3 regions of the Paenibacillus sp. RC21 genome follow, and region 3 is predicted to be linked to each of the others. Evidence: riboswitches for the same ligand, from Rfam matches in the RefSeq annotation. Region 3 holds a riboswitch; each other region holds the start of a gene.
The links. Region 3 has a riboswitch for glycine ahead of ABIA61_RS17320 (alanine/glycine:cation symporter family protein). Riboswitches for the same ligand answer to the same signal wherever they lie in the genome.
Positions count from the first base shown of each region.

Region 1: it holds a riboswitch for glycine, as region 3 does, so the genes downstream of both, sdaAB (L-serine ammonia-lyase, iron-sulfur-dependent subunit beta) here and ABIA61_RS17320 (alanine/glycine:cation symporter family protein) in region 3, are expected to answer to the same signal.
Region 2: it holds a riboswitch for glycine, as region 3 does, so the genes downstream of both, gcvT (glycine cleavage system aminomethyltransferase GcvT) here and ABIA61_RS17320 (alanine/glycine:cation symporter family protein) in region 3, are expected to answer to the same signal.

Region 1 is NZ_JBIYCS010000006.1:20,433-23,710, reverse strand. It holds gene ABIA61_RS19090 (DUF6359 domain-containing protein) at 1-1,209, opposite strand, end outside; glycine riboswitch at 1,423-1,536, shown strand; gene sdaAB (L-serine ammonia-lyase, iron-sulfur-dependent subunit beta) at 1,746-2,435, shown strand; gene sdaAA (L-serine ammonia-lyase, iron-sulfur-dependent, subunit alpha) at 2,425-3,278, shown strand, end outside.
Region 2 is NZ_JBIYCS010000009.1:137,901-141,178, reverse strand. It holds gene gcvPA (aminomethyl-transferring glycine dehydrogenase subunit GcvPA) at 1-196, opposite strand, end outside; gene gcvT (glycine cleavage system aminomethyltransferase GcvT) at 327-1,427, opposite strand; glycine riboswitch at 1,508-1,604, opposite strand; glycine riboswitch at 1,605-1,793, opposite strand; gene gcvH (glycine cleavage system protein GcvH) at 2,093-2,488, shown strand; gene ABIA61_RS22910 (PTS mannitol transporter subunit IIBC) at 3,005-3,278, shown strand, end outside.
Region 3 is NZ_JBIYCS010000005.1:61,298-64,575, reverse strand. It holds gene ABIA61_RS17325 (glycoside hydrolase family 1 protein) at 1-789, shown strand, start outside; glycine riboswitch at 981-1,057, shown strand; glycine riboswitch at 1,075-1,169, shown strand; gene ABIA61_RS17320 (alanine/glycine:cation symporter family protein) at 1,329-2,747, shown strand; gene ABIA61_RS17315 (carbohydrate ABC transporter permease) at 2,891-3,278, opposite strand, start outside.

The DNA of each region.
Region 1 (3,278 bases), on a different contig from region 3:
ATAAGGCCCTTCAGCACGGCCCCCGCCGTTATAGACACCCTGGTCCACGGCATTGCCCCATTTTTTCGTGCCTGTAGGAATATAAGCGATTCCTTTAGCCTTGGTCGGATCCATAATCGCCAATGTAGAACCAGCATGCATGGCAATCGAACGTACACCCTTCGTAATGCCGAAGGATTGATCTGCCGCTACGATATCCGTGGCATTTACGTCACCGAGTGCATTGTAGCGAAAACGAACGCCAAAGTTCGTTGCCAGCCAGTCGGAACTGGTTAGTCCCTGCATAGCTGGTGATGCAGCTTCTTCTGTAGTCATCCCTTTGGCCGGATTGGAATAGGCTCCACGGCGGTAGCCGTTCATAACCTCGGAGGAATCCCAACGGTTTTTGTTCCGGTCTGCGTTATAGTGGTCAGAAATGAAGAAAATACTGCCTCCATTCTTCACATATTGAACCAGAGCAGCTTGCTCGGATGCCTTAAAGGCAACATTGGCTTCACCAATGATGAACACATCATATGGGCGCAGCTTGTCGTACGTTATAGCCTGCTCGCCATAGGTAAAAGGAATGGAACGGTTCAACGGGTCCACGGTAAAACCAGCATTACGCAGTCCGCTGGCAAAATCGGAAAAGGCTCCATCTATAACCCAATCCGCCGCTCCGGCTGTCTGTGCGTGCGTATTATCGAACAGCACTTTTTTGCCTTTTCCATCCGGCAATGTAGTACCAGGATCAGGTTCGCCAGGGTTCCCAGGCTCGCTTCCGCTTACCAGTTCCAGAGCGCTTGGGCTTTTCACTCCACCAAAATTGTTATAGGCACCCAGCGCACCCGTCACGCGAATTTTGCTGCCGATCAGCTCAGGATGGCCTGACAGCCCGAATGGTCCTCTATACGCGGATGTCAGTTGCACATTTAACAGATTAGATGTATTGCGTTCACTCGCCTGATCCGCAATCAGTACGTTAAAATCATTTGCAAATGGGGCAGAGAAATTAGCCGTTTTCGATCCAGTGGCATGTCCGACGACGTAGCCTTCTACCGTCACCGTACCTCCGCTGCTTTGACGCTGAAGCGCTTCCGCTACCGTCAACGCGCCCTCTGCCTTGACCTGGCCGAATGGAACGAAGAGTCCTACCAGCAGTGATACGATTGCCGCCAGATGCAGCATTCCTTTCAAGCGTGAACCTGTGAACCGAAAACCTTTTACCATACGTAAATGTCCCTCCCATTATTCCATAAATTAGCTTGTCCTCTATCAGATTAGCTATCAACCTTCTAATTCCTTCCTGATTTCATCCATAATTATGTAAAATTTAATCTTTTTTATTGAGAAGATTCCTGATTCTGTAAAATACCAACCTGTGATTGACACCGGGCATGGCATACATTACGCTTAGGAGGAATTGTTGAACGGTATACGCGAATGAAGATGACGGGAGAGCCTGTCCGGGAATCACATCCCGGCAGCACCGAAGGAGCAAGACGTCAGCACCCGGCTGGCGGATAATCTCTCAGGTCCATGTATCGTCATCTGACGCAACTCTGGAGAGAGCGCAAGCCACCCAAGGGGTAAGGCGGTATACACCGCACGAAACTCTCAGGTAACGAGGACAGAGATAAGGGAAATTTCCTTATCCTGTCCTTTTTTGTGCTTACATGCTGCGTCAGCATTAGAAACCGTCACACCCGCGCAAAGGCGCGGCAGCACCATATACTATGATATTCAAACATACAGGGGGCCACACCATGCGTTTCAAAGATGTATTTTCCATTATCGGTCCGGCTATGACCGGACCCTCCAGCTCACATACCGCTGGCGCGGTGCGGCTCGCACGTGTTGCCAGGCACTGGCTCGGTGTGCAACCTGACCGTGCCCGCATGACGCTGTACGGCTCATTTGCCGATACGTACAAGGGACACGGCACAGACCTGGCACTCATTGCCGGACTGCTGAATTACGATACAGACGACTACCGGATTCCGGATGCTGAGCAATGTGCAGAGCAGGCCGGGATGGAAGTAGAGTTCGCTGTCAGCGGACTGCCCGCCCCTCATCCGAACACGGTCCGCTTCGAGCTATGGAAGGGTGAAGATCAGCGCACGCTGCTAGGCTCCTCCATCGGCGGTGGAAACATTCATGTTCAACAGCTCAACGAATTCCGGGTCAATCTAACCGGAGAGTTGCCTACGCTGGTGCTTCTTCACTCGGATAAGCCCGGAACATTGGGCGCGGTGACTTCAGCGCTGGGCGCGGCTGACATTAACATTGCCTATATGCACGTGGATCGCAAAGGCCGGGATGGCGAAGCGCTCACTGCTATTGAAACCGATAGCCCCGCTCCGGCTGAATTAATTGCCGAGCTGCGGGCTTTGCCTCATATGTATGGAATCAAAATGATTAACTTGAAAAAAGGAGCTGAATCCGATGCGGTTTAGCCATCTGCATGAATTAGGTGCCTTGTGCGCCGAGGAATCCACTACGATTGGTCGCCTGATGATCAAGGAACAGGTACAAGAGACGAACACACCGGAGGAAGAAATCTTCCGCCAAATGGCTGATTATTATGAAGTCATGAAGGAGGCCGTTCATCGCGGACAAACACAGGACACTGTATCCCGCAGCGGATTGACAGGCGGCGACGGCAAACGCCTGGCGGAATATTTGCGTGCAGGGGAAACCTGCTCCGGCGATGCCTCGGCACTCGCCATGGCGTACGCCCTTTCCGTGTCAGAGGTCAATGCGTCCATGGGTCGCATTGTCGCCACACCCACCGCAGGCTCATGCGGGGTCATCCCCGGTGTGTTCATCAGCGCGCAGGAGCGGTTCGGCTGGGATGACGAGCATATGGTGCGCGGACTGTTCGCCGCTGGAGCGATTGGCTACGTCATCGCCAACAATTCCTTCATCTCCGGTGCGGAGGGAGGCTGTCAGGCCGAGATTGGCTCAGCCATCGGGATGGCCGCAGGGGCCATGGTCGAGCTGCGCGGCGGTACGCCAGAGCAGGCCATCCATGCAGTGGGCCTCGCGCTCAAGAACACGCTCGGCCTGATTTGCGACCCCGTCGCCGGACTCGTGGAGATTCCGTGCATCGTGCGCAACGGGCTGGGAGCCGTGACCGCGCTTGCCGCCGCGGATATGGCTCTGGCGGGTGTGCGCAGCGCCATCCCGTCTGACGAAGTCATCGACGTGATGCTAGAAGTCGGCAGCGCGATGCCGTCCAAGCACCGCGAGACAGCCAAGGGCGGCCTGGCCCAAACGCCGACCGGCAAGCGTCTGAC
Region 2 (3,278 bases), on a different contig from region 3:
CATTTTGCCCGGCCAGTCCTGATAAGTGGCGGGTTAAGGCTCTTTCGTCTAACCGAGAAGACAGGAGCAGCTCCCCCTTATACCGGATCGCCTCGGGAATATCGCTGAATAAATCGTCGATGGACGATGCGCCGACCACGCGCAGCATTTCAGCTTGATCCTGCTCGGTCATGGGAAGATAGCGGTGTTGTTTCATTGGGTCTGGCTCCTTTCAACCAACAAGATCGTAAAAACGTAAAACGATTAACAAATGATTAATAAACGATTGCCCACTGGGCAGCGGTTAGTAACGGATCACGATAGTTATAGTAAGACGAGCGTTTAAATCAGCGTGGACGTTTATAAAAGGGCGCTGCTACTACCTCGGCGCGCAGGCGCTTGCCACGAATCTCGACCTCCAGCGGTGTGGATAGGGAACTGAAATGACTGTCCACCAGAGCCAAACCCAGATTACGCTTTAAGGTGGGCGACTGGGTTCCCGTTGTGACCTCGCCAATGTGCTGTCCTTCCGCAAAAACGGGATAATGGGCACGCGGGATGCCGCGGTCGAGCATTTCCAGTCCGATCAGCTTGCGGGGAATACCTTGTTCTTTCTGACGTTGCAGGGCCTCTCTCCCGATAAAATCTCCCTTATTCAGCTTGACGAAGAAGCCTAAACCAGCTTCCAGTGGCGAAATGGTAGCGGACAACTCCTGTCCGTACAGCGGTAGCCGCGCCTCGAAGCGCAGCGTATCCCTGGCTCCAAGTCCGGCGGGAACCAGACCATACGGCTCACCGATGCGAAGCAATCCGTCCCACACTGCCGGTGCATCCGCCGTGGGCACATAAAATTCAAAGCCGTCTTCCCCCGTGTATCCGGTGCGGGAGACGAGCGCTTTTGCCCCGAACAATTGCACATCCTCATTGAATCGGAAGGATGCCAGCTTCGTAATGTCCGTGTCTGTCACGGCTGCGGCAATACGCGCAGCTTCAGGTCCTTGCAATGCCAGCAGTGCTACCGCATCTGATACGTTTTCCAGATGAACGGATGCAGGAGCATGGCGAAGCAACCAATCCCAATCTTTGTCGATATTCGAGGCGTTCACAACGAGCATGTAACGCTCCGGCCCTTTGCGGTAAACAAGCAGGTCGTCTACTACACCTCCATCCGGGTAACACAGCAGCGAATATTGGGCCTGGCCCGGCTCCAATTGGCTGACATCGTTCGTCGTCACCTGTTGCAGAAATGCTTCGGCTTCCTGGCCCTCGACCAGGAATTCACCCATATGCGATACATCGAACAATCCCGCACGTTGTCGGACAGCCTCATGCTCCTTTTGAATGCCGCTGAACTGTACAGGCAGCTCCCAGCCGCCAAAATCAATGCAACGAACCCCCGGCAGCGTGCCGTAGGAGGAATACAGCGACGTTTTTCGCAAGTTAGTCATTTTTTCACTCCTATCCAGTGTGATCAGCTAAACAAAAAAGACAGGCTGAAAAAAACGTATGGACGGCAGTCCACACACTTTTCTTCAGCTCTGTCCTTGATACCTGAGAGTTACCCCGGTGTGTACCAGGTTTCCCCTTGGGTGATCCGCCTGTATGGCGAATGCTCTCCAGAGATGCGTCCGGCAGAGGTCCTTTTGCCTGAGAGATTCACCTGCGGTGCAGGTTTACTCCTTCGGCGCTGCCCTTGGATCAGCTATACGTCATCCGGCCCTGCCGGTAACAGCTTGATCCGACTCGCTTGCTACCTTGTTTTCACAGGCGGCAACAGCTATGCGAGTTTTGGCAGTCTCTCCCTCCACGTTCATCCGCGTTTACAGTTATCGGGTATTTCTAAAAGCACTTGTTATAACCCATTAATACGCAAATTTATTTGAAATGTCAACAAAAATGTCATCAACATCATTTTATAAAACATTTTATTCATAAATAAGGATATGTAAGCGTTTGTTATATCCTGCCGTATTTTTAGCTAGAACGATATATGGAGAAATGTGAAATATTTTTGTTAGTATTATTGACATGAGAGTTCTTGTTGTCATAATCTTAACCTGTCACAGACGGGTAGGCGAAACGATGTAATCCATATGGAAGCGAGGCGAGCAGGATGAGTGAAGTGAAGCAGCAATTTTGGTACACAGAGGAACATGAGTGGGTTCAGCGCACAGAGGATGGAACGGTACGAATCGGTATTACGGACTTTGCACAGCATCAGCTGGGGGATATCGTTTTTGTGGAGCTGCCTGGGGAGGGAGCAACGATTGAGCAGGGGGCAGAGATCGGTACTATTGAATCGGTAAAGACAGTATCCGACCTGTTCGCTCCGGTGACGGGAACGGTGTTGAAGGTGAATGAAGCGCTGGAAAGTACGCCTGAGCTGGTGAACGAGTCTCCCTATGAAAAAGGCTGGATGATCGAAGTGGAGATTGGAGGAGATGTAGAGGAATCATTAAGCAAGCTGCTGTCTGCGGATCAGTACGAGCAGTTGACTGCCAATGAGTAATAATGGGGCAAAGTAGGTTGGATAACTGAATAAGAGTGGCGTTTGTCCACTCGGTTTTGTATAAAAATAGTCGCGATGATTGGGCATAGCGGCTATTTTTTGCTGTCTTTTTTGGCAAGCGTAATTACGTTCTTTTTCCCTTGTTTGGAGGATATTCCTTGTATAGAAATGGTATAGATGACGCATGGTTTCTCGACTAAATTCTAACGTTTCAGGCCACATTAAGAGGAATTATGCCTAATGATTTCGCGCCTGTTTATCTTAAATTTAAATGTTGTCATCAACGTTCATGACGAAAGTACGTTTTCATTTCGTTGATGAAGATAGCGTTGTCATTTAGTATGAATTTTAAGAAAAGGTAGTGATGCTTATTACCTGGGTATTTTGCAACAATCCCAAGAGCGATTTCAAATCAGCAATAGATAGATCGAAACGGTTTAGTTCGTTTATCTATTGTACTTTCGAGCGTTGGGAATCGAATGATGCAAAATACTGACCTATAAGGAGGATATGAATATGAGCACAGTGGACGCAAAGTCCAATTCAAACGGAGGCGCTCGCGTTGCCGTACAGCGTTTCGGTCGTTTTCTCAGCGGTATGGTTATGCCCAATATGGGGGCCTTTATCGCGTGGGGATTGATCACGGCACTCTTTATTCCGACCGGATGGTTCCCGAATGAGGGTTTTGCACAACTGGTTGATCCGATGAAAAATTATTTGCTGCCGCTGCTGATCGGTTATACGGGTGGCACAATGATTCACGGACAGCGCGGAGGTGTGATCGGGGCCA
Region 3 (3,278 bases):
CACCAGTTTGTGGCGAGCGCATTGGCGACAAAACGAGGCCATGAGATTATTCCTGGCTCTCAAATCGGATGTATGCTGGCTCGTATGGAAAGCTATGCACATACGTGTAACCCGGAAGACGTGCTGAAAAGTCAGCATGAAAACCAGATGAATCTGTTCTTTACGGATGTACATGCCCGTGGGGAATATTCAAATTATATGAACCGTTATTTTGAAGAAAATAATATTGTTTTGCACACAGAACCCGGCGATGCCGAAATTCTGAAAAACAACACGGTCGATTACATCTCATTCAGCTATTACATGACCTTGACTGTCTCTGCAGGTCCGGAAGGCGAGAAAGCAGCGGGGAACCTGATTGGCGGCGTGAAAAATCCATATTTGCAATCCTCTGACTGGGGCTGGCAGATTGATCCGATCGGCCTGCGTGTTACGCTGAACACATTATATGACCGTTATCAAAAGCCGCTGTTCATCGTGGAAAACGGCTTGGGTGCATATGACAAGGTGGAAGAAGACGGCTCCATTCACGACACGTATCGCATTGATTATTTGCGCCAACATATCGCTCAAATGAAGGAAGCGATTGCGGACGGTGTGGATCTGATCGGTTACACTAGCTGGGGACCTATCGACCTTGTGAGTATGTCCACTTCCGAAATGTCCAAGCGTTACGGATTTATTTATGTTGATCTGGACGATGACGGTAACGGAACACTGAAGCGCTCCAAGAAGGATTCTTTTGACTGGTACAAAAATGTAATTGCCACCAACGGCGAAGAACTGTAATCCAAGCTAACTGAATATAACCCAATATGGCCTGGGGGCGGGTGCGGCAGAGAACATCATGAGGATGAATCTGGCTGCGCCCGCCTTTATTTTATAGGCTCATCTTAAGATAACCAAACGACTTCACAAATTTTTCACTTGTAAAAAGCTGAAAGTTTTCTGTATAATAAAAAACAATTTCATATGTCTGGTTGATGTTTGCGGGAGATGGAACGTAAGTTCCGACCGAAGGGGCAAAACTCTCAGGTGCTTGGGCTGATTACAGCAACAAGCGGGACCGTAAACGGACAGAACTCTGGAGAGACCCTTAATTGGGCGCCGAAGGTGCACCGCAGATATCATCTGCTTAAACTCTCAGGCAAAAGGACAGAGACGCGAATAACCTGTGACAGGGGATGCCCTAGGCTTTTTTATGAGCTGTTAGTGGCTGAATCCTGCACAAGATGGTTGTATTTTTTCGTGCCTTTAACCTCTCCAGGAGTCGAATCAGCGGATTTGACTCTTTTTTGTTTTTTAATATGCAGGAGGAGCGGGTTGAAATGAATTTGGTACATGTGTTAGAAACGATTAGCAGTTGGATATGGGGGGCCCCACTGATCATTCTCGTTATGGGAACAGGTCTGTGGCTGACCATACGGTTGAAAATGTTGCAGGTTTTCCGCCTGCCTCTGGCGATCAAGCTGATCGGAAAGGCCCCAAATGAAGGTAGTGGGGATGTCAGCAGCTTTGCGGCCCTGAGTACGGCGCTGGCGGCTACAGTAGGTACAGGAAGTATTGTCGGCGTCGCGACAGCGATAAAACTGGGCGGACCGGGTGCTCTGTTCTGGATGGTTGTTGCAGCCTTTTTCGGGATGGCGACGAAATATGCGGAAGGTGTACTTGCAGTAAAATACCGGGTGAAGGATCGGAATGGACAATTTTCCGGCGGCCCTATGTATTATATTGAAAAAGGGCTTGGACGCCGCTTTAAACCGTTGGCGATGCTGTTTGCTTTTTCCGGGATGCTGGTAGCGCTGTTCGGGATTGGAACATTTCCTCAGGTCAAAGCGATTGTATCCTCAACCGAAAACAGCTTCGGTGTTCCACCAATTGTAACGGCATTGATTATTGCTACCCTTACGGGACTCGTTACTATTGGAGGGCTCAAGAGCATTGCCAAGGTATCGACCAAAGTTGTTCCCTTCAAAACAGGCTTGTACGTGTTGATCTGTATGATCGTACTGATTCGGTTCGCCGATCAGATTCCTGCCGCACTCGCGCTTGTGCTGCATTCGGCGTTTTCGACGACGTCTGCGACGGGTGGATTTGCCGGAGCTACGATTATGCTGGCGATGCGCAGCGGGGTAGCCAGAGGGATTTTTGCCAATGAGGCCGGATTGGGAAGCGCACCGATTGCAGCCGCAGCCGCCAAAACCAAATGGCCTGCGGAGCAAGGGTTGATTTCCATGACAGGTGTGTTTATAGATACGATGATTATTTGCGTGATGACCGGGCTGACGCTGCTGGTTAGCGGCGTATGGAGCGGTCCTACCGATGCGGGCTTGATGACGCAGCAAGCTTTCTCCAGCGCATTCCCGCTTGGTGCGGAACTGCTCACAATCATTCTGATTATGTTCGCGTTCACCACGATGCTTGGCTGGAACTACTATGGAGAACGCTGTGTTGAATATTTGCTGGGTGTCAAATGGATTAAGCCGTACCGTTATCTGTTCATTGCGCTGGTTGCCGGAGGCGCGTTTATTAAGCTGGATGCGATCTGGTTGCTGGCAGATATCTTTAACGCCATGATGGCCTTCCCGAACTTGATTGCACTGCTCGGCTTGTCGGGAATTGTAGTTGCAGAAACCCGTACCTATATGGATTCCTTGTATCCTGACAAGAAAAAGGGAATACTTGCAGGTGCCAGTGCAGGAGCAGCCATAGAAATAGAAGAAAAAGGACAAACAGTCAGCTCGTAAAGTCCGATATATCCGGATTTAAGAATATTGACTCTGCAAGATCATTTGCCAGGATAACGAAAGGGAGTGTCCCTCAGCCATTACAGGCTGGGAGGACACTCCCTTTTTGCGTTTTAGAGCAGGATAAAGCTGACTCAGTAAATCTAATCTTTGACTGCTCCAGCTGCAAGATCGGAAATAAACTGGCGGCTAATGAAAAGAAATAAAATGATAAGCGGCAGTACAGCCAACAGGGTGCCAGCAATGACCATCGCATAATCCGTATTGTAAATACCGTTTAATTGGGACAACGCAATCTGGAGCGTAAATTTGCGCTCATCGGTTAATATGATTAACGGCCATAAATAATCATTCCATGCTCCTATGAAGGTGAATGCGCCGAGAAAAGCGAACGCAGGACGTAGAATCGGGAGCGCCACATTCCAATACAGCCGAAAAAAGCTGCATCCATCCATCCGTCCTGCATCCAGCAACTCCTTTGGAATGGATTCCTCTGCATATTGGCGTATCCAGAAGATGCCGAAGGCATTC